2 linked regions of the Saccharicrinis fermentans DSM 9555 = JCM 21142 genome follow. The protein of the gene in region 2 binds, or shares a complex with, the protein of the main gene of each other region. Links are inferred from orthologs where the notes say so. Each region holds a gene or a part of one and is shown on either strand. Other genes may lie near its edges.

The links.
Region 1: the proteins of dnaG (region 2) and dnaB are in contact, whole or in part, in a crystal structure (PDB 2R6A), measured with the Geobacillus stearothermophilus proteins. The link is inferred for Saccharicrinis fermentans DSM 9555 = JCM 21142 from one-to-one orthologs. Residues at the interface, in WP_049624496.1 of Geobacillus stearothermophilus: Lys456, Leu457, Leu458, Pro459, Ala460, Asn463, Ala464, Leu467, Leu535, Leu536, Ile537, Ala538, Gln544, Glu545, Asp548, Tyr549, His552; in WP_033016901.1 of Geobacillus stearothermophilus: Ser13, Glu15, Ala16, Gln18, Glu91, Leu92, Asp94, Ala95, Val96, Pro97, Thr98, Ala99, Ala100, Asn101, Tyr104, Tyr105, Ile108.

What each region holds. Positions count from the first base shown.
Region 1 is NZ_KI912107.1:3,446,934-3,458,409, reverse strand. Bases 4,524-7,445 are described here. They hold dnaB (replicative DNA helicase), read right to left. Parts: upstream 6,807-7,445; coding sequence 5,241-6,806; downstream 4,524-5,240. Other genes in these bases: ispE (4-(cytidine 5'-diphospho)-2-C-methyl-D-erythritol kinase), read left to right, coding at 7,020-7,445; CYTFE_RS0114070 (protein-L-isoaspartate(D-aspartate) O-methyltransferase), read left to right, coding at 4,532-5,173. Outside these bases: CYTFE_RS29525 (GDSL-type esterase/lipase family protein), read left to right, coding at 1-541; CYTFE_RS0114085 (permease), read right to left, coding at 783-2,042; CYTFE_RS0114080 (helix-turn-helix domain-containing protein), read right to left, coding at 2,184-2,756; CYTFE_RS28810 (sugar transferase), read right to left, coding at 2,941-4,389; more of ispE, read left to right, coding at 7,446-7,832; CYTFE_RS0114055 (acetyl-CoA carboxylase biotin carboxyl carrier protein subunit), read right to left, coding at 7,881-8,201; CYTFE_RS0114050 (acyl-CoA carboxylase subunit beta), read right to left, coding at 8,213-9,757; CYTFE_RS0114045 (LptF/LptG family permease), read right to left, coding at 9,927-11,018; tRNA guanosine(34) transglycosylase Tgt, read right to left, coding at 11,128-11,476. UniProt on the Escherichia coli protein: The main replicative DNA helicase, it participates in initiation and elongation during chromosome replication. Travels ahead of the DNA replisome, separating dsDNA into templates for DNA synthesis.
Region 2 is NZ_KI912107.1:4,190,039-4,201,563, reverse strand. What follows is about bases 4,224-7,194. They hold dnaG (DNA primase), read right to left. Parts: upstream 6,703-7,194; coding sequence 4,744-6,702; downstream 4,224-4,743. Other genes in these bases: CYTFE_RS27000 (sodium:calcium antiporter), read right to left, coding at 6,944-7,194; CYTFE_RS0117085 (pyridoxamine 5'-phosphate oxidase family protein), read right to left, coding at 4,224-4,648. In the rest of the region: CYTFE_RS0117100 (DUF3857 domain-containing protein), read left to right, coding at 1-700; CYTFE_RS0117095 (DUF3857 domain-containing protein), read left to right, coding at 769-2,715; CYTFE_RS31250 (spore maturation protein), read right to left, coding at 2,830-3,282; CYTFE_RS31245 (nucleoside recognition domain-containing protein), read right to left, coding at 3,275-4,063; more of CYTFE_RS0117085, read right to left, coding at 4,145-4,223; more of CYTFE_RS27000, read right to left, coding at 7,195-8,140; CYTFE_RS0117070 (sodium-translocating pyrophosphatase), read left to right, coding at 8,456-10,741; CYTFE_RS0117065 (pyridoxal-phosphate dependent enzyme), read left to right, coding at 11,065-11,525. UniProt on the Escherichia coli protein: RNA polymerase that catalyzes the synthesis of short RNA molecules used as primers for DNA polymerase during DNA replication.

The sequences.
Region 1 (11,476 bases), 740 kb from region 2 along the record:
TTTAAATTTTGGAGATATAGTATTTATTGGAAATAGTATAACAGAGCAAGGCGGTGATTGGGGCGAGAAATTAGGTGTAAAAAACGTACGTAACCGTGGCATTGCAGGTGATGTAACTGATGGTGTTTTAAAACGAATAAACGAAATAACGTATTATAAGCCAAGAACGGTTTTTATATTAATTGGTATCAACGATTTGTTTAATTTATATTTTCAAAAAGAGATTCCATCTCCTGAATATGTGGCAAATAACATCCTTAAAATTACAGAAGTAATTCATAAAGGATCTCCGGAAACAAAAATTTATTTGCAAACCATTCTACCAACATCCAAAGATTATTTGATGGAGGATATAACCAAAGTAAACACCATGATCAGAATGCATAAAACCGATTCAAATTATAATTTGATTGATTTATTCGAGGTATTTGTTGGAGATGACGGTTTAATAAAACCTAACCTTACATCGGATGGTACACATTTAAATAAATTGGGTTATCAACTTTGGGTAGAAACAATAAATGCAACTATAAATAGGTGAAAGTAGGTTTTCCTAAGTAGAACTTGTTTATGGGGTTGGAGGTGAAGATTTTAATGGTGGTAGCATTCACGTTACCGATAAAAACAGGAGCTATACCTGTGTATAGGTTGTGTGAAGTGGGGCGTGGGTAAGTCTTTGTGATATAGTCAAGTGATTACTTGAAGCAAGTGCTTTGTAAATCTTCTGATAGCCTGTTACAATAGCCTATACTTATAAGGCTTTTATAACAGGCTATCTTGGTTTAAACAGCTTTGTAGCCAAGTGAATTTACGGTTTCTTTTACCTTCTCTAGTACAATGTTATCCCCTTGAAGGGTGACGGATCTTTCTTTTAGATTTACTTTTGCACTTTGAATAAAGTCCAGCTTCTCAAGGTTCGATTCTACATTGGCTTTGCAATGGTTGCAGGTCATTCCTTCTACTTTGATTATTTTTGTTTCCATTGTATTGTTATTTGTTGTTTCATCTGTTTTTTGTTGGGGAGCTAAGTGCTGTTGTATATAGCCATTAATGATTAGAGTCACCAGAATTACACCAGCGCTAATTTGCCACCAACTGATGTTTTGTCCGTGGTGGTGTGCTAGATGCTCGCTTGGTATTTGTGTAAACCAGGCTAATGGAAGTGCATAATCTATTATTAAGCCAAACCCTAATGCGCCAATAATTATGACGCCCAAGTAGGTAAGTAAACTTTTTTTTCCAAGTACTTTTCCAATCATGGCTATGGTTGCAGCGTTGGTGGCCGGACCGGCCATTAAGAGCACAAATGCGGCTCCTGGACTCATACCTTTGAGAATGAGTATGGCCGCCAATGGAATTGAACCTGTTGCGCAGATATAAAGCGGAATAGAAACCACAAGTATGAGTAGCATTTGGACGATAGGAGACATGTTTAATAGTTCAAAGAATTCGTTGGGAATGAGGGCCGATATGATAGCGGCTAATACCAAGCCAATTACCAACCATTTAGAGATATCCTGGATAAACTCCACAAAGCCGTACCTAAAGGTATCCTTCAGCTTTTGTGGAAAAGATTTCTTTTCTTCAGTTTGTTCTTCAAAGCTTTTACTGTCGTATTCATTTTTGGTTATGGCACTGGTAATCATTCCTCCTGTGATGCCAGTTACAAGTGCAGCTAATGGTCTAATGATGGCAAAGGGCAGTCCCATTAATGAAAATGTTGCCAGAATAGAATCAACACCTGTTTGTGGAGTTGAAATGAGAAACGAAACAGTGCCTCCTTTGGATGCTCCATTTTTATAAAAAGCGGTTCCGGTGGGAATAACACCGCAAGAACAAAGTGGTAAGGGTACCCCGAATAAAGAGGCCAGTACCGACGATTTAAATGGCTTGCCGTTAAAATATTTTTCAATTTTTCTTTGTGGAATAAAAGCATAGAGAAGGCCTGCGAAGAAGAATCCTAACAAAAGAAAGGGAGACATCTCTCCTAATATTTTTACAAAATCATTTAAAAAAGTTGTTATAAATTCTAATATATCCATGATTGGTCTATTCTATTGTTTTATAATGTTCAAAGTAAAGAAGTATGTATGTAAAGCTTATCATACCATTTGGGTAAATTTTTATATTTTTTTTGTTTTTAGATGTGGCTCCCTGTTTTTTTTATTGTTGTATGGAGCTTATTATACTTGGTCAAGGGGCTTTCGTTTGTTGTCCTTGAGTCTTTTGAAATGAGAAGGGGTTAATCCGGTTACCTTTTTAAATTGAGCAGACAAGTGCTGTACGCTACTATACCCTAACTGATATGAAATTTCATTTAGTGATAATTCATTGTAAACCAATAGTTCCTTCACTTTTTCTATTTTTTGGTTGATGGTGAATTTTTCAATGGTTATACCCTCAACGGATGAAAAGAGATGGCTTAGGTATGAATAGTCAAGCCCCATTTCTTTAGCTATATAATCAGAGCTATTTATGGAATCAAATGCTTTTTCGGAATGGTGTATTTTCTCTATGATAATCGTTTTTATCTTAGCAATTTGTTGACTTTTTTTATCGCCAATTAACTCAAAGCCATTTTGTTGCAATACGTTTTTAATCTCTGTCATCTTGGCATTTGAGATTGGGGATAAGACCTTGGCTTGGCCAAGCTCAACTTCTTCAATCTTCAAATTTAATTTTGTAAACTCGTCTCTTACCACCTTAATGCAGCGTTTACAAACCATGTTTTTGATATGTAGTGTTGTTGTAGCCATATGCCAAAGATACAATTAGCTGCTGTTTTTGTTTGCTGACATGCTTGTAAAAGTTATAAACCATTGTCAGGCATGTACTACATTGATCAAGTAATAGCTGATTTCATTGCCCAGATGTAAGTAATGTTTGCGCGTAAGATGTGTTGGGGTTGTTGAGCGCGTGTAAGTGGAAGTTTTTTCGGTGTTATATTCCTTTTCCTTTTATAAGTGTCTTTAATGAATACAAGAGTATTTTAAGGTCAACAACTAATGTTCTGTTCTCCAAGTATAGGATGTCGTACTTAAGTCTTTTTATCATTTCATCGACATTCCTGGCATAACCAAACTTTACGATTCCCCATGAGGTAATACCAGGTTTTATCTTTAATAAGAGGGCATAGTAAGGTGCTTTGCGAAGAATCTTATTTACATAATATTCTCTTTCGGGTCTGGGGCCAACAAATGACATGTTGCCTATGATAACGTTGATAAGTTGAGGTAACTCATCCAGTCGCCATTTTCGGATGACGTTTCCTACCTTTGTAATTCGCGGATCATTCTGGTATGATAAAGCAGGACCATTTTCTTCTGCATTTACGTACATGGATCGGAATTTATAAATGATAAAAGGTTTTTTGTTTTTTCCTATACGCTCCTGTCGATAAATAATGGGGCCTTTGGAATCTATTTTGATGGCCACCGCAATGGCTATTAGTATTGGTGTTGTTACGATAAGGCTTACCCAAGCCAGAGCTAAATCCAGTATTTTCTTTGTCATATTTTGCCAAACAGGCATCTTATGGTTGGAGATAGTGATGAAAGGGGAGCTTTCTAGATTTTGTGTTTTAATGGTTCCATCCAGCATGGGGTGCAGGTTTGTGGATAGTCGTATTAGTATATCTTTTTGCTTTAAAATGTTAATGACTTGGTTTATTGTATGGGGCTGTGAGTGGTTTAAGCATACGGTGGCTTCGTCAACATCTTTCTTCATCACCAGTTTTTCTATGTTAGAGAGCTTGCCAAGGCATGGGAGGAAGTCAGTCATATTATATCCATATTTCTCATCCTCTGGTATATAACCGATATATTCGTGTTTCAATATATGTGGGTTGGGGTGTCTCTTTAGAGTTTCGAGGGCTTGTTGGTTGTTACCAATTAATACTTTTTTGTAAGCTGTCTTTCCTTTGTTTAAGAGATAATGTAATCGCCAAATGATAATCATTCGAAATGAAAAAACACTTATGAAAACAAAGAAAAAATAATGAAAAGATAAACTTATTGGTTTAATTGTTAGCTCCACAGGAGCGTAGTTTTCTACAATAAGGAGTAGTAAAATGGATACCATAAAACAAGTAGCAGCAGTGGGGCCAATTGTTTGTAAGCCTGATTTACGGGCTGGATTGTTATAGTGGCCTGAAATATAAAAAGCAAAGAGCCATATGATCACTATCATAAGGATGGCGAGGGGGATGCTCAGGTGTTCACGGAGTGGTACGAGTGGTGAAAAAAGGTCGTAGTAGGGCAGCTTGTACTTGCTTAAAAATAAGATATGACATACAACGAGTACCAATAAATCACTCAGAAAGTGCCATGCTATTATTTTTTTTTCAACAATTCGTTTAAAAGATGTTGTTTTTTTTTTGATCCTAATCATCCCGCCATCATACATAGTTCTAATATAACGATAAATTGTATGATTCAGTATAAGAAAAGGGTGTATTTTTTAATTAAAAGTAGGGTGTATACCCTTTAAATCCGAAGGAAGCATTATTTTTGAATTTGAGATAACGTAAGATATGGATTCGTTTAGGCATAAAGGTTTAAGAAATAGGTTGGTGAAGGAGATTTCCAATAAGGGGATTCAGGATGGAAAAGTGTTAAGTGCCATTGGGGCTGTACCTCGGCATATGTTTTTTGAGAGTAGTTTTATACAGTTCGCTTATCAGGATAAGGCATTTCCTATTGGTGCCGGACAAACTATTTCTCAACCTTACACTGTTGCTTTTCAATCGGAACTGTTGGAGGTCTTGCCAGGTCAAAAAGTGCTTGAGGTGGGCACCGGCTCAGGATATCAGGCAGCTGTTTTGTGTGAGCTGGGGGCGAAGGTTTATACAATAGAGCGCCAGAGAGAATTGTATGTTAAATGTAGTAAGTTGCTTCCTAAGATGGGATATAAGCTTCGTTTTTTTCTGGGAGATGGTTATAAAGGTTTGCCACAGTTTGGACTGTTTGATAGGATAATAGTGACAGCAGGTGCTCCTCAAATACCTGAAGATTTACTGACACAGCTAAGTTTAGGTGGGATGATGGTGATTCCACTGGGAGGGGGTGAAGTGCAGGTGATGACTCGAATTACACGAGAATCAGAAACTGCATTTAGCCAGGAGGAATTTGGCCACTTTGCTTTTGTTCCAATGTTGAAAGGAATAGTCAAGTAGCCATGTATTCTCCTGAAAAATACAATTTAGGGTGAATGAATAGATGATTCATTCCGTGTGTATATGCTTAAAAGGGCATGTCTTTATCGTGCGGACTTTCAGGGAATTGAGGTAAGCCAAAATTATTGCCAGCCGGAGCTTGATTAAAGCTATCTCCACCTGTGGGTTCATTCATCTTAGAACCGTAAGTGATGGATTGTCCACCCTGATCCATACCCAGATCGGCACCAAACACTCCTGTGTCAGGGTTCTCGAATCGGGCCAGTTCGCCTCTAAATCGTAAGTTCACATCACCTGTGGCACCGTTACGGTGTTTGGCAATGATAATTTGTCCCATTCCGATCAGACTGTTGCCTTGTTCGTCTTCAGTAATTCCATAGTATTCAGGCCTGTGAATAAAACATACCATGTCGGCATCCTGTTCAATTGCTCCTGATTCCCTAAGGTCCGATAGTTGAGGGCGTTTACCTTCGGCTCCGGCACGTCCTTCAACACCCCGGTTAAGCTGAGATAAGGCAATGATAGGAATGTTTAACTCCTTAGCAAGCCCCTTTAGGTTACGGGATATCATACTTACTTCTTCCTGTCTGGAACCGGGATTCATACCATTGGCGTTCATCAACTGAAGATAATCGATGATCACCACCTGTATGTCGTGTTCTTTTTTAAGTTTTCTACATTTGGCTCTTAATTCAAAAACAGATAGGCCAGGTGTGTCATCCACATAGATGGGGGCATCAATCAGATTTTGTATCTTATGATCCAGTTGCTCCCATTCGTAGCTGACCAAATTTCCTTTCTTAATTTTTTCGGCAGGTAATTCTGTTTCAGATACTATTAAACGATTGACTAATTGTACGTTACCCATTTCGAGCGAAAATACGGCCACACCTTGTTTGAATTGCAAGGCCATATTACGGGCCATGGATAATACAAAGGCTGTTTTACCCATGGCAGGACGGGCTGCAATAACTACCATGTCGGTTTTTTGCCAACCGGAGGTTATCTTATCTAATTCGTGAAAACCAGAAGGAACCCCGCTGAGTCCATCTTCTCGTTGTGAAGCTATCTTGATCATCTCAATGGCTTCGTCTATAACAGGGTTAATTTGCGTAACCCCTTTTTTCATATTACCCTGGCTGAGCTTAAAGAACGCACTTTCCGATTCGTCCAAAAGATCGTCTACATCATATCCTTCGTCAAAGGCCTTGCTTTGTATCTCTGAGCTAATGCGAATTACTTCACGTTGCAGATATTTTTGCCATATGATTCTGGCATGATACTCTATGTGAGCGGCCGACGCAACCCTACCAGTTAGTTGAGTGATGAAATAAGCGCCACCTACCTCTTCCAATAGCCCTAAGCTTCTTAATTCTTGCGTTACGGTTAACATATCTACAGGTAAATCCTTTGAGTTAAGGTTCTGTATTGCGGTATATATTTTTTGGTGTGTGTCTTTATAGAAACATTCGGGTTTGAGTATCTCGCCAACAGCGGTGAAAGCATCCTTTTCTAACATCAGGGCACCCAATACGGCCTCTTCAAGCTCCAGAGCCTGAGGTGGCATCTTTCCTACCTCTAAATCAATATTAGGTGATTTTTTTTTGTTCGAATAATTTCTCTTTTCTGCCATGTTCTATATCGTATTTTCAAAAGGGAGACAAAGTTAATCAACAAAATCTAGTCATCCATGCTGCTGGTCAAATACTTTTAAAATTTATTGTAAATGAAAGTGTGCCAGGAGCATAGGATAGCTTTTTTTGTTGAATGGTTCATATTATAGCTACTTCATATCTACGATGTGATTCTTTCGTTATCTTTGGTGGCATTTTAGAATGAAGATACGATGATTTGTTTTCCCAACGCAAAAGTTAACATAGGTTTATATGTGACCGAAAAAAGAGATGATGGTTATCATAATATCGAAACACTTTTTTTTCCAATTCAACTGAAGGATGTACTGGAGATTATTGAGAATGAGGATAGTCAGGACGATTTTGTTTGGAGTAATAGTGGAATTTTGGTGGATGCCAAACCAGAGGATAATCTGTGTGTGAAGGCTTTAATGCTTTTAAAACAGGATTATAACATTCCTCCGGTAAAAATGCACTTGCATAAGGTGATTCCTTTTGGGGCCGGTTTAGGTGGCGGGTCGGCGGATGCAGCATTTACATTAACGACTCTGAATGAAATGTTTGGGTTGGGTATCAGCTTGGATAAACTGCATCAATATGCTGCTAGTCTGGGGGCTGATTGTGCTTTTTTTATTGATAATAGACCCTGTATGGCGAGTGGTATTGGCGATGTGTTGACTCCTTTTGATATGGATTTAAAGGGATATCATTTGCTATTGGTAAAGCCCAATGTGCATGTGTCAACTCCGGAGGCGTATGGCGGAATTACTCCAGGATATCCTGAAGTGGATTTGAAAGATCAGTTGAACTTGCCTGTTGATCAATGGAAGGGGGGTATTGGTAACGATTTTGAATCTTCGGTCTTTCCCAAGTATCCTTCAATTGGAGAGCTGAAGGCAATGATGTATGCCGAGGGGGCCATGTATGCCTCCATGACCGGTAGTGGAGCTGCTGTTTTTGGTTTGTTCGCTGAGAAGCCACAAGTGAATTTAAAGCATTGTTTTGTGTGGACAGAAGTATTATAAAAAAGCCCCGAAATACTCCGGGGCCTTATTCATATCTAAAACAGATGATTACTCTTCAATAATAATCATCAGTTCATCTTTAGGAATTTTGTCACCTTCTTTAACGCAAATCTCTTTTACCTTACCATTAAATGGCATGGCAATTTGATTTAGCATTTTCATGGCTTCAAGTACCATAAGTGAGTCGCCTTCTTTGACCACATCACCTACTTTTACGTGAAATTTAATGACCGTACCAGGGATGTGAGAGCGAATTTCACAAGGGTCTGGAGCGTGCCAAGGCTTTCTGTTGGTATACTTTTTTGTAGCCTTAGTTTGGTACTCCATTGTATGTACCCTAAAGCCAACTAATTCGTCTTTATTTATCATCTTTAGTCGATTTAAAATGGAGGAATTCCGTGTTTTTTCTCAGGATGACGTACGTCTTTACCCTCAGAAACTTCTAAAGCATGTAATAAAATACTACGTGTGTCGTTGGGCTCTATAACAGAGTCGATGTAGCCTTTGGCTGCTGCCACATAAGGGTTTGCAAATTTGTCTTTGTATTCTTGAACCTTTATTTGACGCATCTCTTCTGGGTTTTCAGCTCCTTCAATCTCTTTTTTAAAGATGATGTTGGCTGCTCCTTCAGGTCCCATCACGGCAATTTCGGCAGTAGGCCATGCAAACATAAAGTCAGCTCCCAGGTGACGTGAGTTCATCGCAATATATCCACCACCATAAGCTTTACGTAAGATAACGGTAACTTTAGGTACGGTGGCCTCAGAATATGCATACAGAACTTTTGCACCATGACGAATTACACCTGCATGTTCTTGGTCTGCTCCAGGAAGGTACCCCGGCATGTCTTCAAGAGTGACAATAGGAATATTGAAAGAGTCGCAGTAGCGGATAAAACGAGCTGCTTTATCGGAGCTGTCACAATCTAATACACCTGCCAATACAAGAGGTTGGTTGGCTACAAAACCAATGGTTTGTCCATTTAAGCGGCCAAAGCCAATGACGATGTTAGCGGCAAAAAGTTCTTGAATCTCAAAAAAGTCACCATCATCTACAATTCCTCTTATCACATCACGTACATCGTACGGATTGCGGGGATCAGATGGAATTAAGTCTTCGATGTTTCCTTTGAATACAGGATCTTTGGGAGGAAATTCCTTCGCTTTTTTACTGTTATTCCAAGGGATGTAAGTGATTAATTTTTTAATTTGTTCGAAACATTCTTGTTCGCTTTCGGCAAAGAAGTGTGCATTACCGGTAGTCTCGGCATGAACACGGGCTCCTCCCAGTTCTTCCATTGATATTTCTTCACCCAAAACTGTTTTAATGACACCCGGACCTGTGATGAACATTTTAGAAATGTTATCAACCACAAATACAAAGTCAGTAAGGGCTGGAGAGTAAACGGCACCACCGGCACAAGGGCCTAGGATGACTGAGATTTGAGGGATTACTCCGGAAGCGATTGTGTTTCTATAAAAGATCTCTCCATAACCAGCAAGAGAGTTAACTCCTTCCTGAATACGGGCACCACCCGAATCGTTAATTCCAATTAAAGGGACGCGCATTTTTAACGCGTGATCCATGATTTTAGTAATTTTTCGGGCGTGCATTAGCCCTAAAGAACCACCGGCAACAGTAAAATCCTGAGCGAACACGCAAATAGGTGCTCCATAGATAGTACCAGTACCGATAATCACACCATCACCGTGGAGTTGCTTTTTGTCCATCCCGAAGTCTTTTGCTTCGTGCTCAACAAAAAGATCGTACTCTGTAAAAGAATCTTGATCAAGAATGGCAAGAATACGCTCACGGGCAGTCATTTTACCCATGGCAACTTGTTTTTCGATGGCTTTTTCACCACCTCCCATTTCAACCTTTTTCTTTCTTTTACGAAGATCAAGGATGTGTTTTTTCAATGACATAGTTAAATAATTTTAATTAACTTAATGCAAATCAATATCTTAAAGATAAGGATATGCTTGAAATTTCAGGGTACATAATTACAAAAATTATTTTGATACCAAAACTTGCACCTGAAATCATTTTATTTTAGCAAAGAATAGGCTTGTTTGGATATTATTGTTTGCCCCTTTATTTGGGGGCTTTTTTATAAAGATATAACCCAATAAGGGTAAATACTATGTTGGGCATCCATACGGCTATAAGTGGATTCATATTTCCATTTATTGCAAAGGTGGTGGATATAGTCATAAACAGAATGTAACCAAAGCTCAGCCCCAGACCAATACCAATATGCAAACCAATACCACCTCTAACTTTACGTGAAGCCAATGAAACGCCTATCAAGGTAAGAATAAATGCTGAAAAAGGATTGGCCCAGCGTTTATAATATTCAATTATATATGGTTTTATGGAACCTACTCCTTTTTTTGTTTGTGCTTCAATGTAAGCGCTGAGCTCGGTGTTGGTCATCGTTTCAAACCAATTGTGCTCTGATTTGAAGTCCGATGGTGTCATATTAAAAACAGTATCTATTTTACTTCCTTCTGTTATTTGGATATGTTTATCATCTACAAAATCTCTTTGAATATAGTTGGTGAGCGTCCAGTTTTTTTTGTCCTTATTATAAGTAATGCTTTGCGAGGATAGTTTGGAGAGCAATCTGGTTCCTTCAAAACGTTCGGCGCAAAAGTGGTTTCCTTTGTTTCTATAACCGTAGAATCTACCCATATAAATAAATAATCCAGGTTCTAGTTGTAGGTGGATATCTGTAAGTCCTGTGTCTTTTTTGTTTTTAACATAGGTGGACTCAAATTCCAGCCGAACCTTATTGGAGGGGGGTATGATATATGCCCCCAAGATAAAGGAGAATATGGCTACGATTAAAGCACCTACAAAATAAGGAAACATTAGGCGTTTAAAGCTTATGCCGCCTGATAAAATAGCGATTATCTCGGTGTCGTAGGCCATTTTTGAGGTGAAAAATATCACCGCAATAAAAACAAAAAGAGGCGTGAAAAGGTTGGCAAAGTAAGGGATGAAGTTGGCGTAGTAATCAAAGATGATCGCATGGATGGGCGCTTCCTTGTCCAGAAAATTGTCAATTTTTTCTGTAATATCGAATACTACCGCTATGCTGATAATTAATAAGATGGCAAAAAAATAGGTGCCCAGGAATTTTTTAATGATGTACCTGTCAAGCTTTTGTATGGCTCCTCTCATTTGAAGTGGTATACTTTAGTTATAAACAAAATAACAAAAAAATAATGGACAAAACTATTGTTGTGATTTATTTTGATGTTGATTTAACGCAAGTTAAAAAGCGGGTTTCTTAGAGACGTACAGATAGTTGTTTGACCATGTTGTCTTTCCATTCACTAAAGTCGCCGGCTTGAATGTGCTTGCGTGCTTCCTTGACTAACCACAAATAAAAGGCCAAATTATGCAGGCTACCTATTTGGGCGGCTAAAAGTTCTTTGGATACAAATAAATGACGTAGGTAGGCTTTGGTATATTGATGGTCTACAAAAGAAGTACCTTCCGGATCTAAGAGTGAAAAATCATCTTTCCATTTCTCATTTTTCATGTTCATGATGCCTCTGGAAGTAAAAAGCATTCCATTTCGTCCGTTTCGGGTTGGCATTACACAATCGAACATATCTACGCCGAGTGCGATGGAC
Region 2 (11,525 bases):
TGCCATGGTTGGTATCAGCGAGGATACGTATAAGATCTTCAAAATACCAATCTCTCCAGCCGCTTATAGTGTGACCATTGATTCTGTTAAGATTCAGCTGAGAGATGGCAAAGTACTAGGCCATGATAATATCCAGTATTCCGGATTTAATAAATTGGAATTGGCACATGCGTTTAATGGGGTAAAGCCAGCCAGTTATAATCGGTTCTTGTCGCATTATTTTGCCATGGGTAATAATAAATTTGTGGTGACCGATAACCAAGTAGGTAATTTGTTTGAATACAATCGTCCTGCCAGTTTACAATTTAATTTTGAGATCAGTGATTATTATAAGTCTATTGGTAATGAATTATATTTGAACTTAAATTTAGATAAATCCTATGGTCAGATGACTATCGATACAACAAGTAGTACCTTTACGCCATTGGAAAATGATTTTTATTGTACCAAAAGATATGTGGTTGAATTGGAAATACCAGAAGGATATGAAGTTACTTATGTTCCCCCAGCGAGCAGTTTTTCGAATAAAGATTTTCAATTTAGCATTCGGTACACCTTAAATGAAAAATCTGTGATTCTGGAAAAGGAACTTAAGTTTGAGTTTCTCATCTTGCTGGAAAATAAGATTGAAGATTGGAATCAGATGATAAAATTATTAAGCAAAAGCTATCGAAATACACTGGTTTTAACCCGAGAGTAGTTTTTTTTATACGCAAAAATGATTCATATGGTCAGTTGCTTATGGCCATTGAAAGAAAATTTATACAGATGCAAAATATAATATTACTGGTATTATTCGCACTCACGATGGAGCTGAGTGCACAAGATAGCGATAGCATTGTGTGGTCAATTGAGCCAGAATATTCTTCTATTAATGAAGAAAGCAAAGGTGAAAATGTATTGGGTATTTTTCACCAAGAAAAGTACGAGTACTTCTATACTGCGGAGGAGGGCTTATTGATGAATCATACCACCCATAAAAAATTTCGTTTGAACAACGATGAAGCCATCGATAGATTTAATAAGATATCTGTTGCCTTAGACGATGTTATGGCTGTAGTAGATGTGAAGGCTCGGACAATCAAAGCCAATGGTCAGGCCATAGAATTTGATAAGGACAATATTAGAGAAATGACGGATGTTGAAAGTGGTAATAGTTATAAAATATTTGCCATCGATGGTATTGAGGTAGGTGACGAAGTGGAGTATTACGTGGTTCGGAAAATGTATGCCCGTAATTTTGGTCGCCATTTTTTTCAGTTTGACTTTCCTTTAAAAAGGGCTTCTTTCGAAATTATATGTCCCAACACTTTGGTTTACGATATTAGGGGGTACAATGGCTTTTGTAATGGAACAGTCTCGCAACTGGATGGCGAGCGTAGTCGTTACGTATGTGAAGGTACCCTGATCCCGGCCATTAAAAGTGAGAAATTTTCTTATGTCAATCCACGAAGGCAGCGCATAGAATATAGGTTAGATTATAATTATTCGCACGATACAGCACAAAAGCTTACCTGGGACGATGCAGCAAAGGGTGTGTATAGATCTACCTACATGACCGCTAAGTCTAAGTCCATTGATAAATGGATGGATTTGTTGCAAGTTGAAGGAAACACTGACGAAGAAAAGGTAAGATATGTAGAGGCATTTTTAAAAAAACAAATTTATGTGGAGACATTTAATGTGGATGCATTCTCCGATTTAGATTTTGTGCTCGAGAATAAGGTGACTGGCAGCCGCGGGATTGTAAAGGTATATGCTAATATATTCAAGAGATTGGGAATTGAACACCAATTAGTGTTGACCTCAGAGCGCGACAACGTTAAGTTTGACGGAAGTTTTCAGTCATGGAACTACCTTGATCAATATTTAATTTACCTCCCTAAATTGAATCAATATATTGATCCATCCAATGCCGGTTATCGCCTAGGTGAGGTCAATGGTAAACTGACAGCTACCGACGCACTTTTTATTGTTCCTGTGCAAGTGGGAGACTCTGAAACGGCTATGGGTGAAATAAAGTATATCCCGGCTACTCCATATGATCATAACTACGATAATATGCTTATTGACATGAGGGTGGATGTGGATAATGACCAGGTTCGTATGATGACAGAACGAGGACTTAAGGGTTTGAGTGGTGGGTTTTTTATTCATTTTTATAGGATGATGGATGAAGAACAGCAGCAAAACACACTCAAGCAAATGACCGCGACACAGGGCTCTAATCCTACCTTTCATAAGTTATTTGTAAGAGACTCTAGTGAGCTAGCGCATTTGAAAGATGCCGAGTTTCTGGTACATTCTGATTACAGTAGCACCTCATTTCTAGAACGAGCGGGTTCGAAACTGTTATTAAATATAGGTGAAGCCATAGGGTCACAAGTTGAGATGTATTTTGAGGAAGACCGGCATTCCAAAGCGGAGAATGATTTTAACCGTATGTACTATCGAGAAATTAACCTACATGTACCTGTCGGATTTAAGATCGTTAATCCCGAGGCAGGTAAATTGAATGTGTTTGAAAAAAAAGATGGTGAAAAAATATTTGGCTTTGAGTCTAATTACACCTATAGCCATCAAACATATAAAATTGTAATTGAAGAATATTACAAGCATATTTTTGTGGATGAAGATTCTTTTGAGGGCTTTAAGAAGGTGGTTAATGCCGCTGCCGATTTTAATAAAGTAGTATTGATTCTGGAGGAGGAATAAAAAGTCACTCAAGAAGGTATTACTTTTGCACCATGTATTACGGGTGGTAGTGAATATTTTTTAGCCGGACGATACGTTAACTTCGTAATAGATTTTTCCATGCATTTTCTGGGTTTAACCAAAGAAAATATAACCAATCACAATGGCTGCAATAATTCCTGCAAAATCGGCAATTAAGCCACATCCTATGGCGTGGCGTGTGTTCTTGATACCGACTGAGCCAAAATAAACAGCAATAATATAAAATGTTGTATCGGTAGCTCCCTGTACCGTGGAGGCTATTTTAGCTGCAAAAGAGTCCACGCCAAAAGTATTGAATGTTTCTACCATCATTCCGCGAGCACCACTTCCGCTCAAGGGTTTCATGAAGGCGGTTGGTAAGGCGTCCACAAAGCGGGTATCCAATCCCAACCATTGGCAGCATATTTTGATTAGGTCAGTGATGTAATCCATGGCTCCTACCTCTCTGAAAACACTTACAGCCACTAGGATAGCAATTAAAAAAGGTATGATTCTGATGGCAATTTGAAATCCTTCCTTGGCACCCTCCACAAAGGCATCATACACATTTACTTTTTTTGTAGGTAGCCATGGCTACAAATAATATCATGATGGTAAAAAGAATAACGTTACTTCCCACATTGGATATTACCTTCACTTGTTCTTTGTCCAATAAGGAAACACCATAAATGGTTCCTAGAACCAAGAGGGTCATACCCCCCAGGTAAGCCATAACAACGGGATCGGCCAAACGTATTTTTTGAACATAAGATACGGCCAGAAGTCCTGCCAGGGTAGAAAAAAAGGTAGCCAAAAGTATGGGAAGAAAAACATCGGCAGGATTTAGAGCGTCATATTGGGCTCTGTACACCATAATGCTGATGGGAATTAAGGTTAAGCCGGAAGTATTCAAAACCAAAAACATGATCTGAGCATTGCTGGCCGATTCTTTGTCGTGGTTTTCCTTTTGTAATTGCTCCATGGCTTTTAATCCCATGGGTGTTGCCGCATTATCCAGTCCTAGCATATTGGCGGATAGATTCATGATCATGGTTCCAAAGGCCGGGTGACCTTTGGGTAGGGTAGGAAACAGGCGGTTAAAGAGTGGAGCAATTAGTCGACTAATTACCTGAACCATTCCGCCCTTTTCTCCTATCTTCATTAAGCCCAGCCATAAGGAGAGGACCCCTGTTAGCCCCAATGAGATTTCAAATCCTGATTTAGCAGCTCCGTTAACGGCATTCACCAGGTTGGGGAATACTTCCATGTCTCCCCAAAAGACCAATCTGATCAATGCAACCACAAAGGCAATTAAAAAGAAAGCTATCCAAATGTAATTTAAAACCATATGCTTTAATCTTAGATAAGAGATTAAAATTAACAGACCATCATATATTCAGTATGCCTTTTGCAGGCATTGACACGCAGCTTAAAAGCTTCTACGCACCGTACCATCACCTTGGTACTTTTCATGTGGAGCACCAAATTCCTTACAAGTTACGTGATCAATAGGTACCTCCCAAATTTTAACGTTCCGAATAGCGGGGCCAGAATACTTGAATTTCTTTTCAGAATACTGCTCCATCATGATATTCAAGGCCTCCTCTTTCTTTTCAAAATCTTCTTGAAATTGCACTTTACCCCAGGCCACCACACTTTTTGATTTCATGCGATAACTACAGGCTACCTCAGGATGTTGGAACGCCAATTCATGATCAGTACTAAAAGTAATGCAAATATTCTTATTTTTCTCTAAGATATTGATGATTCGTCCCCCTGGTGCGGAGTGTAGATAAATTACATTGTCCCTATAGCCAAAATTCATAGGTAGCACATAAGGCATATCGCCATCTACCACACCTACAAAGCAAACATCACATTTTTTGATGATGGCTTCTATTCTTTCTTTGTCTAAATGTTCTACGGTTTTCATGCTTATTTGATAAAATATTTTGAAACAAGGGAACGCCTATCTTTGGCAAACCGGGATCCCTATTTTTATTGGTTTAAACTTCTCTTTCACGTAATTTATACAATCGTTCTATCCCCCAATTCTTTAGATAATAGTGATTGTAACTGTTGCAAACGGACCATGGTTTGCATAATTTCTATCATTTTTTCTCCATCCTCCTTTTGTTCTGCTAATTTCAGTTCGTTCCTATACTTATCTATCAATGCTTTAACTTTCTTCAATTTCAGTTCGTTGACTACTTTAGGAACCAACCTATCTAGGATACTAGCCTCATCCAGATCACCAGCCCCAAACCGTTGATGAATCTTGCTTAGCGGATACTCCTTGCTCAACAAATCGGTAGCCAACCTACTTACATCCTGTTCCATATGACTTACAAAAAACTTAACAGCCTGAAAACCCTTTTTTTTCTTATTTTCTTCGTATAGCTTCAGTATTTTATTATACAGGGGGTTTTCACATTCCAACTCATCTTCTCTCAGTTGTTCCAGGATATAATCTCCCACAGTAATTTCCTCTTCCTCTTCTTCTTTTCCCTCTTCCACCTCCACCATTTGAATATCACCGTATTTTATCATAAAACGGATTAGTTCTTTCTCTTCCTCCTCAAAGAGATTCAGTGTAGTGAAAGCCGGACTAGCTGTTGGAGAACTCGGCACTTGAGGCACCTGAATACTGGGCGTATTACCTCTATACTTTTCTTCTCTGCTTTTTTTTGTGAGCTTAGCTATCTCATTATAGAGTACCTGTTCTGTAACGTTCATTAATGCACTGCATTCCTTCACATATTCGCCCCGTACGATGGCATCGGGGATTACAGAAATGGTTTTTACAATATCTTGCAATAGACCGGCACGTTTTACCGGGTCGTTTTCGGCATCCTTTAAAAGAAGACCTGTTTTAAACTTGATAAAGTCACCCTCGTGTTTGGTAATATAGGCTTGTAGCTCTTCAGCACTGCGACTCTTGGAAAAAGAATCAGGATCCTCACCCTCGGGAAGCAAGAGCACTTTTACATTCATTCCCTGCTCTAAAACAAGGTCAATTCCTCGTAGCGAGGCTTTGATTCCCGCTGGATCACCATCATAAATAATTGTGATATTGGGTGTAAAGCGGGCTATCAGTCTTATCTGATCCACTGTTAATGCAGTCCCTGACGATGCCACCACATTGGTGATCCCTGCCTGGTGAAACGAGATTACATCTGTATAACCCTCCACCAAAAAACATCGGTCTTTTTTGGTGATTTCAGTTTTTGCATGAAAAATACCATAGAGAATTCTACTTTTATGATAAATCTCGGATTCCGGTGAGTTGAGGTATTTGGCAGTTTTTTTATCGGTCTTTAGAACACGTCCGCCAAATGCTGTTGGCTTGCCCGAAATACTGTGTATGGGAAAAATTACTCTGCCTCTAAAGCGATCGGCTTTATAATTGTCTCGCACAATGGTGAGACCTGCTTTTTCCAGGAACTCAAGTTTATAGCTGTTCTTAAGTGCCTCGTCGGTTAAGGCAGTCTTGGCTTCGGGCGAATAACCCAGTTCGAATTTTTGTATAATATCATCCCGAAAACCACGACTGCGAAGGTAAGACAGTCCTACCGAGCGCCCTTCGTCAGACTTGAGCAACTGGTTCGTGAAAAATTTTTGTGCAAAGCCGGATACAGCCATCATACTCTCCCGGTCATTTTTTACCTGCTGCTGTTCCGGACTCAGCTCCACTTCCTCTATGTGAATATGGAATTTCTTACCCAACTGCTTGATGGCGTCGATGAAAGAAATCTGCTCCACATCCATCACAAAGTTTACTGCATTTCCGCCCTTTCCGCAGCCGAAGCATTTATAAATACCTTTGTGGGGTGATACCGTAAAAGAAGGAGTCTTCTCATTGTGAAACGGACAGTTTCCCAGGTAATTAATCCCTCTTTTTCGCAGTGTCACAAATTCAGATACCACATCTACTATGTTCGCCTGCGAAGTCTCTACTATTCTATCAACTGTATTTTGATCGATCATTGAAATGTTACCCTTCTAAAAAATGAGAAACACAAAGATAAAAATTGATTGGACAAAGTGTTGCTGTATGTCGCCTTAGTTATAAACATTGCATCGCGGTTTAATTGAGTTGAGGCAGTGAAGCATCCGGAAGTTTTATTTACATCCCTTGTCAGGCCTGTCCAATGGGTGCAAAAGTAATTTTTTTGTTGTTTAAAGATAGGGAGATAAGCACTCTGTACCAGCACCTATGATGAAATCATCACCTCCATCCGGAGGTAATGCCATTGGCCACTTTTTGCAGGCTATCACTTATGCCACCTTTCTTATTCAGGAAATCGATAAACGCTCCTGCCCATTGGGCTAGCATATCGTCACCTCCCGCACCATAGGATGCAGCACCTATAGCGTATAGTATAAATATCAAGTATAAGATAAGCAAATATAACACATGTCTCTTTTTAAGTTCTTTAGAAAAATAAAATACAGCCATGGTAATGATGGTTACCACAACCAACATGATACGAATATCAATTAAAGTTGGGCCTGCAGCTCTAAAGTCAATCCTTTGCCCAGTAACCAAAAGGTAAATAGCCAAAGGCAGACCCATGCTAATGGTTATATCAAAGATGTTAGATCCCAGTACATTAGAGAGCGCATCGTCGTAATTTCCCTTTTTGCCATCTTTAATGGAGATGATGGTGTCCGGAACACTGCTGGCAGCCGCAACCAATACCAGTGCAATAAATAACGGATTTATTTTCATGGCGTCGGCCATTCCGATACAGCTTTCCACCAAGCCGGCACAGGTAAGCGCTATGATAGCTGTAGAGCCCAACAGTAACAGCCAACTGCGACCTGTTCTTCCCTTGTTGTGCTTTAGCTGAAAATGGGTGTACCAATTTTCGGCTTTAAAATGAATTATCTCCTTTTTATGAAGATCCTTTTTCATGGATAACAAGGTGTAAGACAAATACACCAGATAGAACATGGTAAATACCCATCCATGCCATTGGGTGATGTAATCACTTGATAAAAGGACCAGTAAAATTAGTTCAGCGGCGATCAAAAAAAGGCCATCCCGTAAAACCACTTTTTTGGCAATTTTAATTCCTTTTACTCCGGCAATTGTAGCAATTACAATCCATATCACTAGCATGGGAATGACAATACTATTAAAAATGGCCGAACCCGTATTGCCACCAACACTGGCAGCTAAATCGCGCCCTAGATGCTGACGACTGGCCAAAGCCAAAAAAAATACCGTTGTAAGTAGTTCTGGCATAGAAGAACCGATGGCATTGATCGTTGCTCCTTTAACACCCTCGCTGAGGTTTCTTCCTAAATAATCAGATGATGCCTCAAATACATCACACGCTTTAGCCATGATGATAGATGAAATGACCATCAATACCAGACCTCCATACCAAGTATGAAAAAATAATTCGTAAATGCCCATTCGTAATAGATTAAAAGTTTTTCATGGCAAAGATACTCTTTTATAATTTTAAGGTTTCCTTCCTTATATATCATTTCCTATCTTTATTCAATCTACATTAAAATGCCAAATATCAGAATAACGAGCTTTAATTTTTATTATATTGAGCATTGGAAAAGCAAACACCTGAAAATCCCTTAATTCCTTAGGTGTTTATCCAGGAATTTAGCTGAAAGGCTCTAATGGGAGCTTTCGTTTTGATTTTTGTTGATTTTATTTTTGATTATAAAATTTTCTACTCATATAAATCAAACACAAATTAAATCTACTATTATTATGATTACACAATTATTTTGGATCGTACCTGTCGCCTCAGTGGTGGCACTGGTGTTTGCCTGGTTCTTTTTTAGAACTATGATGAAAAGTTCAGAAGGGACAGACAAGATGAAAGAAATTGCTCAATATGTAAGAGATGGTGCAATGGCTTACTTATCGCGGCAATATAAAGTTGTTGGAATTGTTTTTCTTGTATTGTTGGTAATATTGACTGTCCTTGCTTACATGGGTGTTCAAAATCCTTTTGTACCCATCGCTTTTTTGACCGGAGGCTTTTTCTCGGGACTCTGTGGATTTTTAGGAATGAAGACTGCCACATTTGCTTCTGCACGTACTGCACAGGGAGCTTCGGAATCGCTGAACAAGGGACTTAAGGTGGCTTTTAGAAGTGGCGCAGTGATGGGACTGGTAGTGGTAGGTTTTGGTTTGTTAGATATTTCGCTATGGTATGTGATATTAACAAAATTTGTGTACACGACTGAGCATATGGCCAATGGTTTTCAATTTTTAGGTCTTGATTTGGTTCATCAAGGGATGGATGAATCTCAAAAATTATTAGAAGTAACTGCCACTATGTTAACCTTTGGTATGGGAGCTTCTACACAGGCTCTTTTTGCCCGTGTGGGAGGTGGTATTTATACCAAAGCAGCCGATGTGGGGGCCGACTTGGTGGGTAAGGTGGAAGCTGGCATTCCAGAGGATGACCCGCGGAATCCAGCCACCATTGCTGATAACGTGGGTGATAACGTGGGTGATGTGGCCGGAATGGGAGCCGACCTGTATGAATCATATTGTGGTTCTATACTAGCTACAGCTGCCTTGGGTGCCGCCCTGACCGTGAATAATACTGGTGCTGACATGTCAGGAAAAGTGATTGCTCCCATGTTGGTGGCCGCTATTGGTATTGTACTCTCCATTGTGGGTATCTTTATGGTTCAAACAAAAGAAGATGCCAATGCTAAAAGTCTTTTAAATTCTTTACTCATTGGAACGGGAGGTAGTTCTGTTTTAATATTGGCAGCTATCGCAGGAATGGCTGCATTGGATTGGATCACTTGGGGTATTTTTGGTGCGGTGGTATCTGGCCTGGTGGCTGGGGTAATCATTGGTCAGGCAACAGAATATTATACCTCAGATGGATATAAGCCCACACAGGGCATAGCTAGGCAAGCACAACAGGGGCCTGCCACCACTATTATTGATGGTGTGGCAGTAGGTATGTATTCCACATGGATTCCAGTGGTTACAATTGTAGGCGGTATTATTGCTTCCTTTGGCTTTGCCGGAGGCTTTGATAACTTTGCCGAAGGGGTTTACGGTATTGGATTTGCAGCCGTGGGTATGTTATCTACTTTGGGTATCACATTGGCTACCGATGCATTTGGACCCATTGCTGATAATGCCGGGGGTAATGCAGAAATGTCTAACCTTCCGAAAGAAGTGCGTGAGAGAACGGATGCGCTTGATATGCTGGGTAATACCACGGCCGCTACTGGTAAAGGTTTTGCCATTGGATCGGCCGCTTTAACCGCAATGGCATTGATGGCTGCTTATATGGAAGAAATTAAAATATGGCTTAAACGAGGCCTTAACGAAGGAGATACCGTTGTTCAAAACTCCATTCAATTTGTGCTGGACTCGTCGACTCAGGTAGGTGAGGGCATTAAAGCTGTGGTTATTTCAGAGGCCACATTGAAAGACTTCTCCTCTTTTTACGACTTGTCGTTATTTAACCCTTTATTATTAGCAGGTTTGTTTATTGGAGCTATGATGGCTTTCGTTTTTTGTGCTATGACCATGAAAGCGGTGGGGCGTGCTGCTGGTTCAATGGTTGATGAGGTTCGCCGTCAGTTTAAAGAAATACCTGGTATTCTTGAGGGTACAGGCACGCCTGATTATGCCAAGTGCGTGGCTATCTCCACCAAAGGGGCTCAGCAAGAAATGCTATTGCCATCTTTATTGGCTATTATTGTTCCTATTGCAGTGGGATTAGTATTTGGTGTTGCAGGTGTCATTGGACTTTTAATGGGAGGCTTGACCACCGGCTTTACCTTAGCTATATTTCTGAATAATGCGGGTGGGGCTTGGGATAATGCGAAAAAGTTTATTGAGAAAGGAAATTATGGTGGAAAAGGTAGTGATGCTCACAAGGCTGGTGTTGTGGGTGATACTGTAGGTGACCCATTTAAAGATACTTCGGGTCCGTCGTTGAATATCTTAATTAAGTTGATGACCATGGTAAGTGTAGTAATGAGCGGATTAACGGTTGCTTTTGCCCTCTTTTAATCCGACCTACGAGTGCTTTGCTGATTGTTCCAAAAATGAAAATAACGCAGTGTTTGGAGTTTTCTTGCAAAGACTATTTAGCCATTGATTGTATCACCGTCTTTATTATTCTCGCTTATAGAACCTCCTGCAAACCATGCAAAGAAGTTTGTGGGAGGTTTCTTTTATTTTTTTTATGTGATATGTTTTATTTCAATAAGTTTTAGGTCGGTTGTACGTCTAATTCTCATGGTGAAGTTTTAAATACTGTGGGTGTCAGTTTGCATTTAATACCCTAGGAATTGTATCTTGCAACTTCTATTATAATAATTAGATGATTCAACATGAATTTACCTACTTTTTCAGATATTGAAGACGCATACCTGCGTATTGAAGCCCAAACCCATATCACACCTGTTTTAACCAGTCGTGCTATTGATAAGATAACGGGAGCCGAGATATTTTTCAAGTGTGAGAATTTTCAGAAAGTGGGGGCTTTTAAATTCAGAGGAGCATGCAATGCCGTATTTGCGTTAAATGCTGAAGAGCTAGCCAGTGGAGTTGCTACCCATTCTTCAGGCAATCATGCCGCCGCCTTGGCACTGGCTGCCCAACTGCGACAGACACAAGCACATATTGTGATGCCACAAAATGCCCCCGAAATTAAAAAGAAAGCAGTTGTTAGTTATGGCGGTTTGATTACTTTTTGTGAACCCACATTGCAGGCACGGGAAGAAACATTGCAAAAAATATTGGAACAGACAGGTGCGCAAATGATTCATCCTTATGACCAAAAAGAGGTGAT